Regions from separate parts of the Clostridium celatum genome, predicted to be linked through region 2. Evidence: riboswitches for the same ligand, from Rfam matches in the RefSeq annotation. Region 2 holds a riboswitch; each other region holds the start of a gene.

Region 1 (6,376 bases), on a different contig from region 2:
AGCCTTGGGATTAACATTTAAAATTACACTCTGAAGACTTTGTTTTAATGGTTTAGATTTTTTATTTTTTTTAGTGGAGCTAATGTTTTGTGCAATATAACTATTATAATCCTTATTCCATTCAGCAAACCAAGTTCCCATATTAGTAATAGTATCTAAGTAAGAAACATCAAACTTTGTTATAAGCTTGGTACCATCTTTTTTTAGTATTACCATATTAACAACATTTTCTTTAATTTCATATGTATTACCTACATTTTTATAAATAGTATTCATTTAAATACACCTCATTATTTTTATTGTTTAGAAGAGTATAACAAAGTATAGTATTTTATGCAAAAAAATAATAACCATATCTTCTTTAGGGAAAAGCTTAGTAGTCTTTATTAAATGGTATATCTATTTAAAAAAAAGTTGATATAATGATATAAGAATCTATAGCATATGAAATATTATATTACAATAAAATATAGATAAATAAAATTAAGTATAGGTTGTTCATATAAAAAGGAGAATGCGGAAATGACAAGATTTAAAAAGGTATATATAGAAATAACAAATGTATGTAATTTAAGCTGCAATTTTTGTCCAAAGACAAATAGAAAATATAAGTTTATGGGAAAAGAAGAATTTTTACATATTTTAAAGGAAGTAAAACCATTTACAGATCACATATATTTTCACTTAATGGGAGAGCCCTTACTTAATGAAAATATAGATTATTTTTTAGAGGAAAGTTATAAAAATCATTTAAAAGTGAATTTAACTACAAATGGAACATTATTAAAAAAAGTAGAGGATAAGCTTATAAATTCAAAAGCATTAAGACAAATTAATATTTCGCTTCATAGTTTTGAAGCTAATGAAAAAACTGTTGAGCTTGAGGATTATATAAATAATGTTACAGATTTTATTACAAAAGCTAGATCTAATAGTGATATAATTTGTGCCATAAGATTGTGGAATATGGATAACAATGATTTAAAAGGAGCCAATGGCCTTAATAGTGATATTCTAAAAATGCTAGAAGAAAACTTAGAGTTAGATTTTTCAATAGGTGAAAAATTACAGGAGACTAATAGAATTAAACTAAAAGATAAGGTTTATTTAAATATGGCAGAAAAGTTTGAATGGCCAGATATTCAAATAGATAGTCTAGGAGAAGAAGTATTTTGCCATGGTCTTAGAAATCAAATTGGAATATTAGTAGATGGAACAGTAGTTCCATGTTGTTTAGATAGCGAGGGAAATATAAATTTAGGCAATATTTTTGAAAAGTCGCTGAAAGATATAGTAGAAGATAAAAGGGCAAGAGATATTTATGATGGTTTTTCAAGAAGAAGAGCTGTTGAAGAATTATGTAAGAAGTGTGGTTATGCAACTAGATTTAAAAAATAAAAATTATTAATAATGAAAAAGAGGCTAAATCAAAATTAAGAATAATAGATTCCGAAAACTTATTTCAAAATTAGGAGTTTATAAATATTTTGATTTAGTCTAAATAAAATTTAATGTTTCTACATAATAATATTTAAGATGAATATAAAACTATAATTTTACAAGGATATATTAATATAAAATTTAGTAATTCAGCATAGTCATAATATTAATTTTTACTAATAAATTTTAAGATAGTTGGCATATAAGTTTTTAGAAGGTTATAATTTTCAGCTAGTTCCTTTCTAATATAAAAAAGATAGCTATAATTATGATGATATGAATGACAGTGATTACTACATGCTTCATACTTAGCCTTCCAAACTTCACAACCTTGGAATGGATTAGCTGTTCCGATATAAAGATCATTTGATGAATTTACATATAATAAACGACCTCCATAATTATATTTATTACAGAATCCGTTTAATAACACTGGAGTAAAGTGTATACCATCAGTTGACTCATAAAGATCAAATCCGAATGGATATTTTGATTCATTTAATAATTCAACAATATTTTTATATATTTTTATAATAGTATTAGTTGCAAGCTTGCCAATTAAATTTTGAATTTCTATTTTATTGTAGAGAAGAGTATCTAAAATAACCTCCATGTTTATAGAATCATCAAAGGTTGAAATTAATAATTTATCATTATATTGCTTTATTTGCCATGCATACACATTAAATGGATTATTAAATCCAGAGTATAATCCAGATAAGCTTTTATTTCTAACACCTTTTGTTGGTATAGAAGGAATCAAAGCTGGACCACCGACAACTAAATCCCATCTATCAGTTTTTGAAATTCTTATAATATCACAACCAAGTGGAATTAACCAAGCAAGTGGTAATTGTTTAGTTCCACTTACATAAAGATAATTTTTATAAACACCAATACTTAAGATATACTTGTTAGCTGCATCTCCAAATCCTTTATCTACTATTAATGTCCAGTCATTTAATTTTGGTTCAGGACCATTTGTTCTCCAAACAGCAGCACCGTCAGAGCTACTAGTAGCAACATAAATTTTATTATTGAATATAGCCATATTACTAATTGAGCCAGAAGGATTTAAAGAAGGATTAAAATTAGGTGCTGTATTATCTATAACAGGTTCCCATGAATAATATTGAGGATCAACACTTCTATAAAGTTGAGGATAAGGGCTTGGATTAGCCTCATCAATAGTAGCTATATAAAGCTTGCCAAGATGGGTTAACATAGCTCTTGAAGAAGTACCTTTAAGAACTGTATCAGTTAATGGAAACCAGTTTACACCATTGGTAGATTTAAATACTATAACATTAGGTCCGCCATAACTAGCTGCATAAAGAAAAGTGTCTCTATTAAAAGGCTTGTGAGTAATCATATATCTAAAGCCAGATATATTGGTAAAGTCAGGGGCAGTATATACTTTTTCCAAAGGTAAAGAGCAATTTTTACGATATCTCCAGATTTCCGGTAAATTATCTACTGGATTAGGAGTAATAGAGTTAGGAGGAATTATAGAAGAGTTAATTGATTTTAAAATATTATATGGGATATTACGTCCAGTACCAATATAAATATATTTGTCTAACTCACTTATAGACCATGCATAATTATTTTGTTGTGCATTATTTAAATTGCTTCTGTCAAAACCATTAGTAAGAGTAGTATTTTTAAAGTTATACATCAAAAGGCTCCTCCTTTGTTATTTAATATATAAAGGATGTTGACTTATGATATATTATATGTATGATATGTTAAGGAGTTACAATATGTTAAATATAATAGTAAAAATAAGATATTTTGTAGATGAAAATAGATTATTTAGATATTATGTTAAAAAGTATTTATATTAAAAGCTACTATAATTGTTGACTTTAAAGAAAAATTTGTTAGAATATTTATGTATAAAAACACAGAAATTAAGTATAAATTTTAATAATTATAAATTTAACTTGATAGTGTAATTAAATATTCGGGTAAAGATAGAGGTTGCAATATTAAAGAGTAATATTATGGAGTTAAGCACGATGAATTAATATAAAAGGTAGTATTGCCGAAGTATATAGAGGATGCTTTAAATCTATATGCTGGGGTTGCATAAAATATATGCAAAACTGTCACAATAATAATTGTGGAGAGCTATCTTTGTGTTTGTTTATGTGTAAGTACAAGCTCAAAGATTAGCCTTTTGGGCTTATTTTTTTACCCCAAACTAAGGAGGAAAAAATGGAAAACAAAAGTTTAAAACGAGAAATTAGCCTTTTCATGGCTACTATGCTTGTTTGCGGTAACATGATTGGTTCTGGTGTATTTATGCTACCATCAACACTTGCTCAAGTGTCAGGACCAGGAGCTACAATAATAGCATGGATTTTAACTACAATAGGTTCAATTTTTATTGCAATATCATTTGCAAATATGGGTACTAAATATCCATCAACAGGTGGAGCGTATTGTTACACTAAAGAGGCATTTGGGGATTTTGCAGGATTTTTAAGTGCGTGGCTTTATTGGAATGGTTCATGGATTGGAAATGCAGCAATAATAGTTGCAGTTACAAGTTATGCATCAGCAGTATTTCCACAACTAAATAATCCAATAGTATCAATAATATTCTCAAGTTCAATTTTATGGATATTTACATTTATAAATGTAGCAGGAGTAAAGAAAGCAGGTAAAATTCAGGCTTTTACAACAGTATTTAAAATAGTATTTTTTGCATTATTTGTTATAGTCGCATTTTTAAATTTTGATTCAGCAAATATATTTCCTATGTATCCAGAAGGAAAGGGATTAAGTACAGTTCCACTTGCAGCCACATCAACTTTATGGGCATTTATAGGACTTGAAAGTGCAACAGTTACAGCTGGAGAACTTAAAGATCCCGAAAAGAATGTAAGAAAAAGCACAATTTACGGATTGATTATTGCGGCTATTATATACTTAGCAATAAGTATAGCAAGTATGGGGGCAATGGATAATGTTTCACTAGCTCAAAGTACAGCACCACTTACTGATATACTTACTAATGCTTTAGGAAGTAATATTGGAAAGATATTAACAATTGCAGTAGTTATTTGTATTTTAGGAACAGTAGTAGGATGGCTTTTATCAACAGCTAGAGTTGCTTATGCAGCAGGTGAAGATGGAGTATTCCCTAAGTTTTTTGGAAAGATTAGTGAAAAAACAGGCACTCCTGTAAATTCATTAATATTTGGTTCTATATTAGTTAATATTTTATTGATTATGAATTTCCAAAAAGGGATGGTAGATGCATTTACATTTATAACTATCCTTGCAACGTTATCATATTTACCAGTTTATCTTTTAAGTGTTTCTGCAGAAATAATGCTTACATTTAAAGAAGAAAAAGAATTTAACTTTAAGTTATTTATTAAAAAATCAATATTACCACTATTAGCATTTATATATTTAATATGGACTATATACGGTTCAGGAGCAGAAACTGTAATGTGGGGCTTTATATTAATGTTAATAGGAATTCCAGTATATATATATAATCATCATAAAAATAAGATAGATTAATATAAAATAAATTTATAGGTAAAAATGGCAAATAACATAATTAATGTTATTTGCCATTTTTTTATATTAAAAATTATTAAGATATACTATAATACAAGAGAAATATATGGAAATATAAAAAGTAGGAGAAGAATTAAATTATGTTTTATGATGATATAAAAAGGGGAGATATGGAAAATAATATAGTTATAAGGTTAATAGGAGATAGTATTACAGCAGGAGCAGGGAGTTTAGATGATAATAGGAATGGAGAAGTAATTATAAATATAGATGGTATTTGCTACAAAAGACAATTAGGAGAAAAATGCTGGGCATCACTTTTTAAAAAATATATTAATGAAAGATTTAAATATAGTAAAGTAATAAACAATGGATGTAGTGGAATAAATTCTAGTCAAGTAAAAGATAATTTAAATAAGTTATATGATATAAATGACAATATAATAATTTTAATGATTGGAGCTAATGATAGAAAGGTAAACAATGGAATGAAAATATTACATAGCAATCTAATAAGCATTGTTGAAAATCTATTAGAAAAAGATAAAAAAATAATATTAATGACACCAAATCCAGTTACAGCCCAAGATGACAATTATGATAATCGTTTATATAAAATGAATGAAGTTGTAAATGTTATTAGAGAAGTAAGTAAATATAAAGGAATAAAGTGCATAGATAATTATGAGTACATTAATATGTATTTAAAAAATAGAGGACAAACTATAGAAGAATTAATGAATTTAGAAAATGGAGATGGGTTACATCCAACAGATACTATCCACAAATTAATATTTAAGAATATAATTAGAAATTATTTTTGAAATTTTAACAAATAGAGTTATAAAAATATGATAAAATAAGAAATATTAGTTTATGAACTATATTTTGAAAAATATAAAGTAAATGGAGGAGAAAAATGAAAATAGATTGGAATAATAGATATGCTACTATAGCAATTTATGCATTTTTTGTTATTTGTGCAAGTATACTGCTGTATTTAGGTATGTCACAAATAAGTGAAATAAAAGCAAGCATAAGTAGCATGATAGGAACATTGCAACCATTTATTATAGGTGGCACATTAGCGTATATTTTAAATTTTATTTTGAAATTTTATGAGGAGAAGGTTTTATCTCATGAATATTTTAAAAATGTTAAAGAAAAGGCAAAAAGAGGTATAGCATTAGTATTTACATATATTACAGCAGGAATAATAACATACCTATTCATACAATTTGTTTTACCACAATTAGTAGAAAGTATAGTAGGTCTTGCAAATAATATACCTCAATATGTTAATGATGCAAGCAACTTTGTTAACGATCTTATGCAAAATTTAAATTTGCAACCTGAGTATTTAAATCTTTTATCAAATAAGTTTGATGAAATGGTA
Region 2 (6,376 bases):
TATACAATCTCACTTTTAAATTTAGATATTCTAATTTTAAGGGATCAATGCTTAAAGCCCTAATACATCTTCCATATTATATAGGCCAGCAGTAGTAATATTAGACATATATTCACAAGCTTTTAATGATCCAATTGCAAAAACATCTCTTGATATAGCTTTATGAGATAATTCTATTACTTCACCAGTACCAGCAAATATGACATCATGATCACCTACAATTGATCCACCTCTTATAGCATGAATTCCAATTTCATTTTTTTCTCTTTTCTTTTGTCCATGACGTCCATTTATATAATTAGTTTCTTCTTTAATAGAATCACGGATACTATCTGCTAATAATAAGGCGGTACCACTAGGAGCATCTACTTTTTGATTATGATGTTTTTCTATTATTTCTATATCATAATTACCATACAATAAAGGAGTAATTTTTTTTAGCAAAGAATTAATAAGATTAACACCTAGAGACATATTAGCAGATTTAAATATAGGAAGAGTAGTACTAGCATCTTTTATATAATTCAAATCTTTATCAGTATATCCAGTAGAACATAACACAATAGGTTTTTGGGTTAACTTTGTTAATTCTATTAAATCGTATAATGCATCAGAACGAGAAAAATCTAGTAAAACATCATATTCAATATCTACATCTAATGGGTTTTTAAAAACAGGAATTCCTATTTCTTTAGGAAATTTATCTATACCTGCTTCTATTTTTAAATTTGGAAATTCATTTATAACATTTCTTATCACAGTACCCATTTTTCCACAACAACCGCTTAAAAGTATTTTAACCATAACTAACTCCCTTATATCAAATTATATTTTTTTAATGTGTTTATTAATATTTCTTTATTAGAATCATTCATTTTATATAATGGTAATCTCAAATTTCCTACATCTTTCCCTATTATATTAAGAGCTGTTTTAATAGGAATAGGATTTGTTTCTATAAATAAATCATTTATTAGTTGAAGATAATTTAATTGTAAAGTAGTTGCTTTTTCAGTATCTCCATTTAAATATGAAGACACCATATCATGAATTACTTTAGGAATTATATTAGCAGCTACAGAAATTACACCAATACCTCCAAGTGATAATAAAGGAACAATTTGATCATCATTACCTGAATATATATCTATATCCGGACAAATAGATTTCATTTTAGCAATTTGACTAAAGTTTCCACTAGCTTCTTTAATTGCAATGACATTTTTTAATTTACTTAATTTTAATAGCATGTTTGGCGTAATATTCATATTAGTTCTACTTGGAACGTTATATAGAATAATAGGAGTATTAACAACATCATTTACTTCCTTAAAATGCATAAATAATCCTTCGTCATTGGTTTTATTATAATAAGGAGTTATTAATAATAAACCATCAACACCAACAGATTCAGCATACTTACTCATTGTAATAGCTGATAGTGTATTATTGCCACCAGTACCAGCGATTACAGGAATTCTTTTATTAACTACATCTACAGTAAATTTAATAGTTTCTTTTTTTTCACTTTCTGTCATTGTAGTAGCTTCACCAGTAGTCCCACAAATTACTATTGCATCTGTACCTTCTTTAATATGCCATTCTAATAATTCTTTTAATTTATCAAAATCTACACCACTTTTAGTAAATGGTGTAATTATAGCTACACCAGAACCTGTAAAAATAGACATAATATATCCTCCTAAAAATTATTTGTTATTAATTAGATATTCAGCAATTTGAACTGCATTTAGTGCAGCACCTTTTCTTATGTTATCAGCGACAACCCAAAGGTTTAAACCATTATCAACACTAAAATCACGTCTTATTCTTCCTACATAGACATCATCTTTTCCATTTACATCAAGTGCCGTAGGATATTTTAATTCTTTAGTATTATCATATACAGTTAACCCCTTAGTTTCTTCAAAAAGTGTTATAATATCTTCAATATTAAAGGATTTTTCAAGTTCAACATTTATACTTTCACTATGACTATTTAAAACAGGTACTCTTACAGTAGTTGCTGTTATTTTTAAATTAGGTGAATGAAGTATTTTTCTTGTTTCTTCAATCATTTTCATTTCTTCTTTGGTATAACCATTATCTAAGAAGACATCAATATGAGGAAGACAGTTACCTGCTATTGGATAAGGAAATTTTTTTGGTGAAATACCTTTTAAACCATCTTCTAAATCTTTTATACCTTGCATACCAGCACCAGAAACTGCTTGATAAGTTGAATATACTATTCTTTTAATTCCATAATTGTCAATTAGAACTTTAAGTGGTACCATAGCTTGAATTGTTGAGCAATTTGGATTAGCTATTATTCCTTTATGCAATTTTAAATCTTCAGGATTTACTTCAGGAACAACCAGTGGCACTTCTTTATTCATTCTCCAGGCACTAGAGTTATCAATTACAATAGCACCATAAGATGCAAAGATAGGAGCATATTTTAAACTTGTATCTCCACCAGCGGAAAATAAAGCAAAATCGATTTTTTTATTTTTTATATTATCTTCACATGTTTCTTCAACTAAATAATCTTGTCCTTTAAAAGGTAAATATGAACCATGAGATCTTTTTGATGCAAAAAGATAAAGATTTTCAATAGGAAAGTTTCTTTCTTCTAATATTTCTAAAAATTTTCTACCTACATTTCCTGTAGCCCCAACTATTGCTATATTATACATTGTATAGCAACCCCCTTTGTTAAATTTAATACTTTTATATAAAAAAATACCTTGAGCATAGCACTCAAGGTATAATTTAACTTAATAAAAATTTCCTTAAATGATAGCTCATCACATAATAATGTGACAGAAATATGCATATTATACATACTTCCAGCTATATAACATTAAAGCTTTTGTTATATGCTTCGGCGATAAATCCTTTCATACTAATTTAACATGCTTAAATCCTTAGTAGTACTCTTAAGTACCGCACCTCTATCTAAATATTATTTAATTATCTAAATTATACCTTTTATGCATTAAATTATCAAGGTAAAAAATAGAAAAAACGTATCTGATTTATTATATGAAATATTTAGTGCTTTGAAACAAATAATATGATGAATAAATAGATATTTATAGGAGAAAATATTAAATATAAAATTTATAGGGGGAAATATAATGAGTAAAACACCACTAAAGAAAATAATAAAATCAAAAATTAAAACAAATAAACAATTAAATGAACAAGAATTGCTTAGAGAGAAAATTAAATATGAAATAGCTGAAGAATTAGGATTAAGAGATAAAGTTGATGAGTATGGATGGGGTGGGTTAACAGCAGAAGAAACAGGACGAATAGGAGGAATAATGACACGTAGAAAAAAAGAATTAAAGCTTCCTACAAATGATCAAATTCTAGGAAGAAAATAATGGATTGACTAAAGTCTCAATTACATAGTAATATAAATGTTAGAAATTTATATATCGATGTTATTTTGTGTAGAATAGTTAATTAAATTTGAATTAAAAATACTGTAAGGGGGGATATCATGGCTTATGGAGAATTTGCTAAAATTTATGATGAATTAATAAACGAAGATATTAATTATGATAGTATGGTAGAGCGAATATTAGAAATTTGTAATTTAAATAATGTAAATTTTGAAGATTATCTTGATATTGCTTGTGGTACAGGAAATGTTACTGTAAGAATAGCAAAGCATTTTAAAAATATATATGGTGTAGATTTGTCAGAAGATATGTTAAATGAAGCTTTTGATAAATTAAAAAGCAATAAAATAAGAGGCAAAATAATTTGTCAGGATATGACTAGTTTAAGTTTAAATAAAAAATTTGATTTAATTACCTCTGTTTTAGATTCTACAAATTATATAACAGATGTAGAGGGATTAAAAAATTATTTTTGTGGAGTACATGAGCATTTAAAAGATAATGGATTATTTATTTTTGATATAAATTCATATTATAAGTTATCAGAAATTTTAGGTAATAATATCTATACATATAGTGAAGAAGAAGTTTTCTATACATGGGAAAATTCCTTTGAAGAAGAGATATTATCTATGTTCTTAACTTTCTTTGTTAAATATGGGGATCTTTATGAAAGATTTGAAGAGGAACACTTTGAAAGAGCATACAAAGAGCAAGAAATAGAACACTATTTAAATGAAGCAAATTTAGAAGTTATAAATAAATTTGAAGGTTATACAAAAAATGATGTACAAGCAAATAGTGAAAGAATTGTATATGTAGTAAAAAAGAAAATGTTAATGGAGGATTAATTAATGAGCGATAAAATTATTAGAGCAGTGGCTAAGGATGGAATGGTAAGAATAATAGCTGGGACAACAACAGAGTTAGTAGATACAGCTAGATCTATACATGAATGTACACCGGTTGCAGCAGCTGCACTAGGAAGAATGTTAACTGCAGGAGCGCTACTTGGAGCAACATTAAAGTCTGAAAATGAAGTTATGACTTTAAGAATAAATGGTGGCGGAGATGCTGAAGGTGTAGTAGTTACAGCTTATGAAGGTGCAAAGGTAAAAGGATATATAGGAAATCCATATGGTGATTTACCACTTAATGCAAATGGTAAACTTGATGTTGGTGGATATATAGGTAAAAATGGTAACTTAATGGTTATAAAAGATCTAGGACTGAAGGATCCATATGTAGGTCAAGTTCCAATACATTCAGGAGAAGTAGCAGAAGATTTAGCTTATTATTTTACAGTTTCAGAACAAACTCCATCAGCAGTATCACTTGGAGTTTTAGTAGATACTGATTATTCAATAAAAGTTGCAGGTGGATTTATAATTCAAATGTTACCAGGTGCAGATGAGTTTTTAGCAGATATCATAACATATAGATTGGAAGAAATACCATCTTTAACAACAATGTTGAATGAAGGGAAAACAATGGATGATATCTTAGATTATATCTTTGGAGATATGGATCTTAAAATATTAGAAGAAATGAAACCAGAATTTAGCTGTAATTGTTCAAGAGAAAAGGTAGAAAAGGCTTTAATATCTATTGGGGAAAAAGATTTAAAAGAAATATATGAAGAAGGAAAAAATGAAGAGTTAAAATGCCATTTCTGCAATAAGACTTATGTTTTTACATCTGAGGAAATTGGTGAAATGTTAAGCCAAATGAACAAATAAATTATAATAATAAAAAGGAAGTTTTAATAAAAAAACTTCCTTTTTATTATTATATAGGTGTATAAGTTAAAATTAAATAAAAGTTTGATGAATTAATAGAGAATATAAAATAAAAAAATGTAATAAAAAAGTTTATAATTTTTATCATAAAAAGCACATAAAGCTTAAATACTTAATCAACAATCAAAGTCGCAGAACGTATTATATAAGAGGTTATAAAACAAATAAACTTCCTCTATCTACTAGCTTTCCATCATTTAGATAAATAGGTTTTACATCATACTTGTAAAGAAATTTTTTAATTTCTTCACCAAAGGAGTAGTGCTCTAATGAACCAAAGAAGGCCATAGTATTATCGTTGATCATTCCACCTACACCACCTATAAATCCATAGTTTAAGCCTGGTAAAATTATATCGCCAAAAGGTAAATATAAAATTTCAAAATCCTCAGATAATAAAGTCTTATATATACCATTATCATTAGTTATAATTACATTTTCTCTAATAGGAAGTATAGAACATTTGCTATAACCTTGTTTTATATTTATTAATTTTTTATCCCTTGAATGATTTAATATAATCTCATCGGTAAATTTTAAATTGTGGACAAGATAATTTTCAGTAATGTAGGCGTTAAGGGAAATATTATTAGGATATTTATGTGATAGTCTAGACGAAGCTTCTATAAAATTTATATTTTTTTCAGTTAGAATATCTTTAAAATTTTGAGGAAGATTTTTATTTATTATAATTTCCTTTTTAGATTTATTTAATATATTTAATTGAATATCAACATGACCATCAATAGCTGAATAAAGATTGTGATCTTTTGGAATCTTTATTATATCAAAATTTAAATTTTTTAAAGACAGTAATTCTTCATCACTTATTCTGTAATCAACAAAACAAATCATTTTTATCTCCTTAAGTAAGTTTCTAAATCTTCGATTTAGTCAAACGAACTTACACCTATGAACGAATGTGAATAGGTGTTTCATATGTACGTTTCTAAATCTTTGATTTAGTTAGACAAGCTTATACTTGTGAGTAAATTTCAATAGGTATTTCATTATTAATACCTTAAATATAAGATAAATAAATTTTATTAAAAAATCAATATACAAATTTTTTAATACATATAAATTTTAAGTATATAGATAATTTTTTAATACATACTAATATTAAGAAAGGAGTGAAATCCATGCTAGTTATGAAATTAG
Region 3 (6,376 bases), on a different contig from region 2:
ATAATGGCATTATGATTTGATAACGTTTACCAGTGGCGATTGTTTAGAAATGGGTACACATTCAATTAGGTATAGGTAATATATTGGGAATTTGGGAATTTGAGAATTAGGGTAAGTAAGTTTGTTAAGGTTATCAAATAGAGTGAATGATTGCTAGATTGGTAAAAATTAAAAAATAAGAGGATAGTTAACTATCCTCTTTTTTGTATACATTTTATAGTATTCCTTCTGTTTTAAGTAAGTTCTCTAATTTTTGAACTTTTTCAGATAAAGTCATAAACTTTTCTTTTAATATGTAATTTTCATGGCTACCATCATTGATACAGTTTTCCATATCTTCTACAGCTTTTAATGCTTCATCAATATCTTTTTGTGCTAACTTTAAGTTTGATTCTTTCATTGGTGAGTCTCCCTTCACATAGGTAGTAAAAACTAAATAGTACTATATTTATGGTAACACTAATAAATACGTGTTGCAAGGCATATATTGTAAAGTAAAAAAATAGTGGGGAGAGATTATATGATTAATTACATATGGTTTATAATGGTGTTTTTAGGACTAGTAGTTGGTATTTTTACTGGAAATGGAGAGGCGATTTCTCAATCCATACTTACATCTATTGATTCAACTGTTACTTTTATAATTAGTCTTGTTGGACTTATGTGCTTTTGGTGTGGAGTGATGAAGGTAGCTGAAAAAAGCGGATTTACAGAAAAATTAGCAAAATTAATGAAACCGATATTAAAACTAATCTTTAAGGAAGCTGCTAAAGATGAAAAGGCATTAGGATCGATTGTTATGAATATTACAGCTAATATGATGGGACTTGGAAATGCTGCAACTCCTTTTGGAATTAAGGCAATGGAGGAAATGGATAGATTAAATAATGAAAAAGGTAGAGCATCAAATGATATGGCATTATTTTTAGTTTTAAATGCGGCATGTATACAGTTAGTTCCTTCAACGGTTATATCAATAAGAGCAGCAGCAGGATCTACAAATCCAGGAATTATAATTCTTCCTGCTATAATTTCAACTGGTGTAGCGGCAATAGTAGGAGTAATATGTTGTAAAATACTTCAAAGATATTTTTAGGAGGAAAGGAAATGTTTGCATATTTGACCAAAAGTATTATTCCTATAATTGTTTTAATTATTATTACTTATGGAATGATAAAAGGTAGAAAAGTATATGATTGGTTTATAGAAGGAGCAAAAGATGGATTAAAAGTATGTGTTAATATTTTTCCGTATCTTTTAGCTATGATTATAGCTGTGCATATTTTTAGAGAGGCTAAGCTTTTAGATATGTTAAACAATGCAATTTCACCTATTTGTAAATTGATAGACCTACCTAAAGAAGTTGTTCCTTTAGTTTTAATAAAACCACTTTCTGGTAGTGGAGCTATGGGGATATTTACAGATATATTAAAAAATTATGGGCCAGATACAGCAATAGGATTAATTTCATCTGTAATAATGGGAACAACGGAAACAATATTTTATACTGTAACAGTATACTTTGGTGCAGTTAAAATTAAAAAAACGAGGCATACAGTATGGGCAGCAGTAATGGCAGATATGACAGCAATAATTATGGCAATCCTAATGGTAAAAATAATGATACTTTAAAGTTAAACGAAAAAGTGATGATGTGACATTCCCAAAATTGATATGATTTCACTAAGAATTAAATTCTAAGGTTTATCATATGTATTCTTTTCAGTTATATCATTACTTTTTTAATTAACTTTTTAACTATTATAGAATAAAATATGTAAGCTAATATTTTGTTCTATAAAATCTAATCAAGATTTTATGGTACAGTAAAATTATAATAATTTCTCAAGGTAATATATAAAATTTTTTGACATCACGGTTATTCGTAATACAACTCTATTTACATTAAAAGAGTAATATGTAAATTTTTATTGGTAAGGTGTAAATTTTGGTTGTATAATATTACTAAAAGAATCGAATGGAGAATGATTATGGGGATGGAGAAGTTTTATATTGTAAATGAAAAATCATTACCAGAGATATTTAAAAAGGTAATAGAAGTGAAGGAAATTATTTCGCTTGGAAAATCTAAAGATGTTAGTGAGGCTATTAGGACTGTAGGGATAAGTAGAAGTACGTATTATAAATATAAAGATGATATTTTTCCAATGGCAGAAGAAATGAAGTCAAAAAAGGTAACATTAATAGTTTTGATGTCACATAAATCAGGAACCTTATCTAAAGTATTGGACTGTATAGCTTTCTATAAAGGTAATATACTAACAATAAATCAAGATATTCCAATAAACTTATGTGCAAATGTTACAGTAACTATTGATATTTCACATATGGAAAAAAGTATAAGCCAATTAGCAGCAAGATTAAATTCGTTACCAAATGTAAGAAGTGTAAAATTATTAGCAGCAGAATAAATTTTAAGAGGAGATAGGGCTATGGATAAAAATATGTATAAGATTAACAGAGAAAATGTATTAGAAAAAATAAAGGATAATTCAATAGTTGTTTTATTTGCAGGAAAGGCACCTAAAAAGACTGGAGATGAGAGCTATCCATTTACACCAAATAGAAATTTTTATTATTTAACAGGAATAAAAGAAGAAGAACATGTTTTAGTCATGTCGAAATTAAAAGGAGTTAAGAATTCATGTCTTTTTATTAAAGATATTGATGAAGAACTAGAAAAGTGGGTTGGTAAAAGTATACGTAAGGATGAGGCGATTTCACTTGCTGAAGTTGAGGAAGTAAAGTTTAAAAGCCAATTCGAAAATGAAATACATAGGCTTTTAACAATGAAGGAAGAGATAAATTTATATTTAGATTTAGATAGACTTAGTGCAAATAGTGACGATACAATATCTCATAAATACGCACAAAAAGTAGTAAGTAAATATCCTCAGGTAAGAGTTAATAATATTTATAGCATTATTGGTGAATGTAGATTAGTTAAATCAGAAAAAGAAGTTGAAAATATAAAAAAAGCTATTGAAATAACTAAAAGTGGTATTGAATTATTAATGAAAGAGGCTAAAGCAGGAATAAAGGAATATGAGTTAGAAGCATATTTTGATTTTAATTGCAAAACTAAAGGGGTAAATGATTTAGCATTTACAACTATTGCGGCAGCTGGAAAAAATGCAACAATACTTCATTATGTAGATAATAATACTGAACTTAAGAATGATGATTTAATTCTTTTCGATTTAGGTGCACAATATAATTGCTATAATGCAGATATTTCGAGAACATTCCCGGTTAATGGTAAGTTTACAGAAAGACAAAAAGAAGTTTATAATGCAGTTTTAAGAGTAAATGAAGAAATTATTAGCTTAATAAAGCCAGGTGTTAAATACAAAGAAATTAATGATAAAGCAACAGAACTAATAGCTGAAGAATGTATTAAGTTAGGACTTATTGAAGATAAAAAGGATGTAAGAAAATATTATTATCATAGTATAGGTCATAGTCTTGGAATGGATACTCACGATATTGAAACACCTCATAGAAATATAACTTTTGTTCCAGGAGTAGTGTTTACTGTAGAACCAGGAATTTATATAGAAGAAGAGTGTATTGGAATTAGAATTGAGGATGATATATTAGTTACAGAGGATGGTAATATAAACTTATCTAAGGATATAATAAAATCTGTTGAAGACATTGAAAAGTTTATGAATAAAGAATTTTAAGAATAAAAAAGAAAAAAAGTTATAAAATGGTATTGAAAAACAATAGAATAAACTGTATAATTTAATCAATAAGTAACAAAAGTGAATAAATTAGGGTAGAGGCGCGATTAATTAATAGTATTATTGATGAGGAAAGCACTATGATTCAATATGAAAGGAATTATCGCCGAAGCGTACAACCGATGCTTTAAGGTTGTATAGCTGGGAGTGCATAAAATATATGTACTACTGTCACAAAATATTTTGTGGTGAGCTATCATTTGAGACTTGTATTTTTATACTTTTTTAGTGTATATCAAGACCTTGAGTGTTAACTCAAGGTCTTTTTTATTGGGTTAGTTTGGGGTACCCTTGTTATTCGCTTTTAAATAGAAATAAGGGGGAATAAAAATGAAAAAAAGAAGTTACAGAGTATTACTACTTACCATGCTAGTGTTTGTTTTATCAACTACACTTGCATTTGCAGCTGAAATAGATTCAGCTACGGTGAACTCAGAAAAGTTTGGATTATTAACATTAATACCACCAATAGTTGCAATAGTATTGGCATTTATAACGAAAAACGTTGTAGTTTCGTTGTTTATAGGTATCTTATCAGGAGGATTTTTATTAAATTTAACAGGATTTAATGTCTTTAGTGCATTGATACAATCATTTTTAGATTTTATAGATAGGGCATTAAACTCTTTGGCTGATCCTTGGAATGCAGGTATTATACTTCAAGTTTTAGTAATTGGTGGTGTTATAAATCTTGTTGCTAAGATGGGAGGAGCAAAAGCTATAGCAGAAGCTTTAGCTAAAAGAGCTAAAACAGCAAAAGGTACTCAATTAATTACTTGGCTTATGGGAATATGTGTATTCTTTGATGATTATGCAAATGCGTTAATTGTTGGACCAATAATGAGACCAGTTGCAGATAAAATGAAAATTTCTAGAGAAAGATTAGCATTTATTATAGATGCTACAGCAGCTCCAATTGCAGGGCTTGCAATAATTTCTACTTGGATAGGGTTAGAAGTTGGTTTAATTAATGATGCTTTCACAGGAATTGGTGTACAAGCAGATGCTTTTGGAGTATTTCTTCAAACAATTCCATATAGATTTTATAACATATTAATATTAGCATTTATAGTTATAACAGCAGTTTTATTAAAAGAATTTGGACCAATGAGAAAAGCCGAGATGGCAGCTAGAAATGGACAAAAAATTGGAGCTGAAGTTGCAGTAGATAATCTTCAAGGAGAAGATGAAATGCAACCTAAAGAAGGGGTGCAATTAAGCATATGGAATGCAATAATTCCAATAGGAGTTCTAATAGTAGCGGCAATCGCAGCATTTTACTATAGTGGATATACAGCAATAATGGGTGGAGAAGATGTTGAACTTATTAATTTAATGACTAATTCACCAGCATCCTTTGAAGCTATAAAGCAGGCATTTAGCGCATCAGATGCATCAGTGGCATTATTCCAATCAGCATTACTTGCCAGTATAGTTGCTATAATAATGGCAGTTTGTAAAAAGATATTTACAATTGGTGAGGCTATTGAAGTTTGGGTTGATGGTATGAAGGGATTATTAATTACAGGAGTAATTCTTATATTAGCTTGGTCATTAAGTTCAGTTATAAAAGAATTAGGTACAGCTAAATACTTAGTAACTTTATTATCAGGATCAATTCCATATTTTTTACTACCAAGTTTAATATTTATATTAGGTGCAGTAATATCATTTGCAACAGGAACTGCATATGGAACAATGGGGATTTTAATGCCACTTGCAGTGCCATTAGCATATTCAATAAATCCAGAAATGTCATTTGTAATTGTTAGTACAAGTGCGGTATTAACTGGAGCAATATTTGGAGATCACTGCTCGCCAATATCAGATACAACAATACTTTCATCAATGGGTGCAGGATGCAACCATATTGAGCATGTTAAAACTCAAATTTGGTATTCTTTATTTGTAGCAGTAATTACAATATTATTTGGATATATTCCAGCTGGATTTGGATTACCAATATATATAGTATTACCAGTAGCAATATTAGCAGTTTTTGTAGGGGTGCAAATATTCGGTAAAAAGGTTGAGGAAGCTACGCCTGTAGAAGATAATGTACTTAATGTAAATTAAAATTAAGTATTCGTTAAAAGGTTGAATAACGCTGAAGCAATAAGAAAAATAAATAAAAAGGGCTATAAAAAAAGGTTGTGCAAAAGCACAACCTTTTTCAGTTAGAAATACTAATTAGTTTTTTATTAATTACTAATTATTTATGTGGTGGGGGTGTTATAAGTTTATTTACTAATATTGAAATGACTATTCCAAATAAAGTTTCTATAATTCTATTTGTAGCATAAAATAAAGGATCACTATAAGCATGAGCTGTAGTTACTCCTAAAAATGCTATACAAGTAATATTTATTGCACCAGGTCTTTTGAAAATATTACATAAATAAATCATAAGTATTACACCTAATGCAATGATAATGTAAATTATTGGTTTTGCTATTAATTCATTAGAAATATGACCTTCTAATGATCTAAATATAAATAGAAAAATTAAACCGAATGCAGCACCTAAAATTGTTCCAGCTCCACGATTTATTCCCATATGAATAGAATTATAAACTGTATCTTGTAAACAAATTACAGCAGTCATACAT

Evidence for each region. Region 2 has a riboswitch for lysine ahead of LPC13_RS15455 (aspartate-semialdehyde dehydrogenase). Riboswitches for the same ligand answer to the same signal wherever they lie in the genome.
Region 1: it holds a riboswitch for lysine, as region 2 does, so the genes downstream of both, LPC13_RS11270 (APC family permease) here and LPC13_RS15455 (aspartate-semialdehyde dehydrogenase) in region 2, are expected to answer to the same signal.
Region 3: it holds a riboswitch for lysine, as region 2 does, so the genes downstream of both, LPC13_RS06140 (Na+/H+ antiporter NhaC family protein) here and LPC13_RS15455 (aspartate-semialdehyde dehydrogenase) in region 2, are expected to answer to the same signal.

The regions. Positions count from the first base shown of each region.
Region 1 covers NZ_JAJKGM010000026.1:19,110-25,485, forward strand. Annotated here, with positions in the region: gene LPC13_RS11255 (hypothetical protein) at 1-276, opposite strand, end outside; gene LPC13_RS11260 (radical SAM/SPASM domain-containing protein) at 523-1,398, shown strand; gene LPC13_RS11265 (hypothetical protein) at 1,607-3,118, opposite strand; lysine riboswitch at 3,410-3,584, shown strand; gene LPC13_RS11270 (APC family permease) at 3,661-4,980, shown strand; gene LPC13_RS11275 (SGNH/GDSL hydrolase family protein) at 5,121-5,804, shown strand; gene LPC13_RS11280 (AI-2E family transporter) at 5,900-6,376, shown strand, end outside.
Region 2 covers NZ_JAJKGM010000055.1:654-7,029, forward strand. Annotated here, with positions in the region: gene dapB (4-hydroxy-tetrahydrodipicolinate reductase) at 52-804, opposite strand; gene dapA (4-hydroxy-tetrahydrodipicolinate synthase) at 816-1,691, opposite strand; gene LPC13_RS15455 (aspartate-semialdehyde dehydrogenase) at 1,710-2,699, opposite strand; lysine riboswitch at 2,796-2,968, opposite strand; gene LPC13_RS15460 (small, acid-soluble spore protein, alpha/beta type) at 3,144-3,395, shown strand; gene LPC13_RS15465 (class I SAM-dependent DNA methyltransferase) at 3,515-4,267, shown strand; gene hslO (Hsp33 family molecular chaperone HslO) at 4,271-5,155, shown strand; gene LPC13_RS15475 (DUF6873 family GME fold protein) at 5,369-6,070, opposite strand; gene ytxC (putative sporulation protein YtxC) at 6,358-6,376, shown strand, end outside.
Region 3 covers NZ_JAJKGM010000009.1:68,984-75,359, forward strand. Annotated here, with positions in the region: gene LPC13_RS06115 (hypothetical protein) at 215-400, opposite strand; gene LPC13_RS06120 (nucleoside recognition domain-containing protein) at 521-1,096, shown strand; gene LPC13_RS06125 (spore maturation protein) at 1,108-1,632, shown strand; gene LPC13_RS06130 (ACT domain-containing protein) at 1,998-2,432, shown strand; gene LPC13_RS06135 (aminopeptidase P family protein) at 2,454-3,707, shown strand; lysine riboswitch at 3,796-3,971, shown strand; gene LPC13_RS06140 (Na+/H+ antiporter NhaC family protein) at 4,098-5,843, shown strand; gene LPC13_RS06145 (FUSC family protein) at 5,980-6,376, opposite strand, start outside.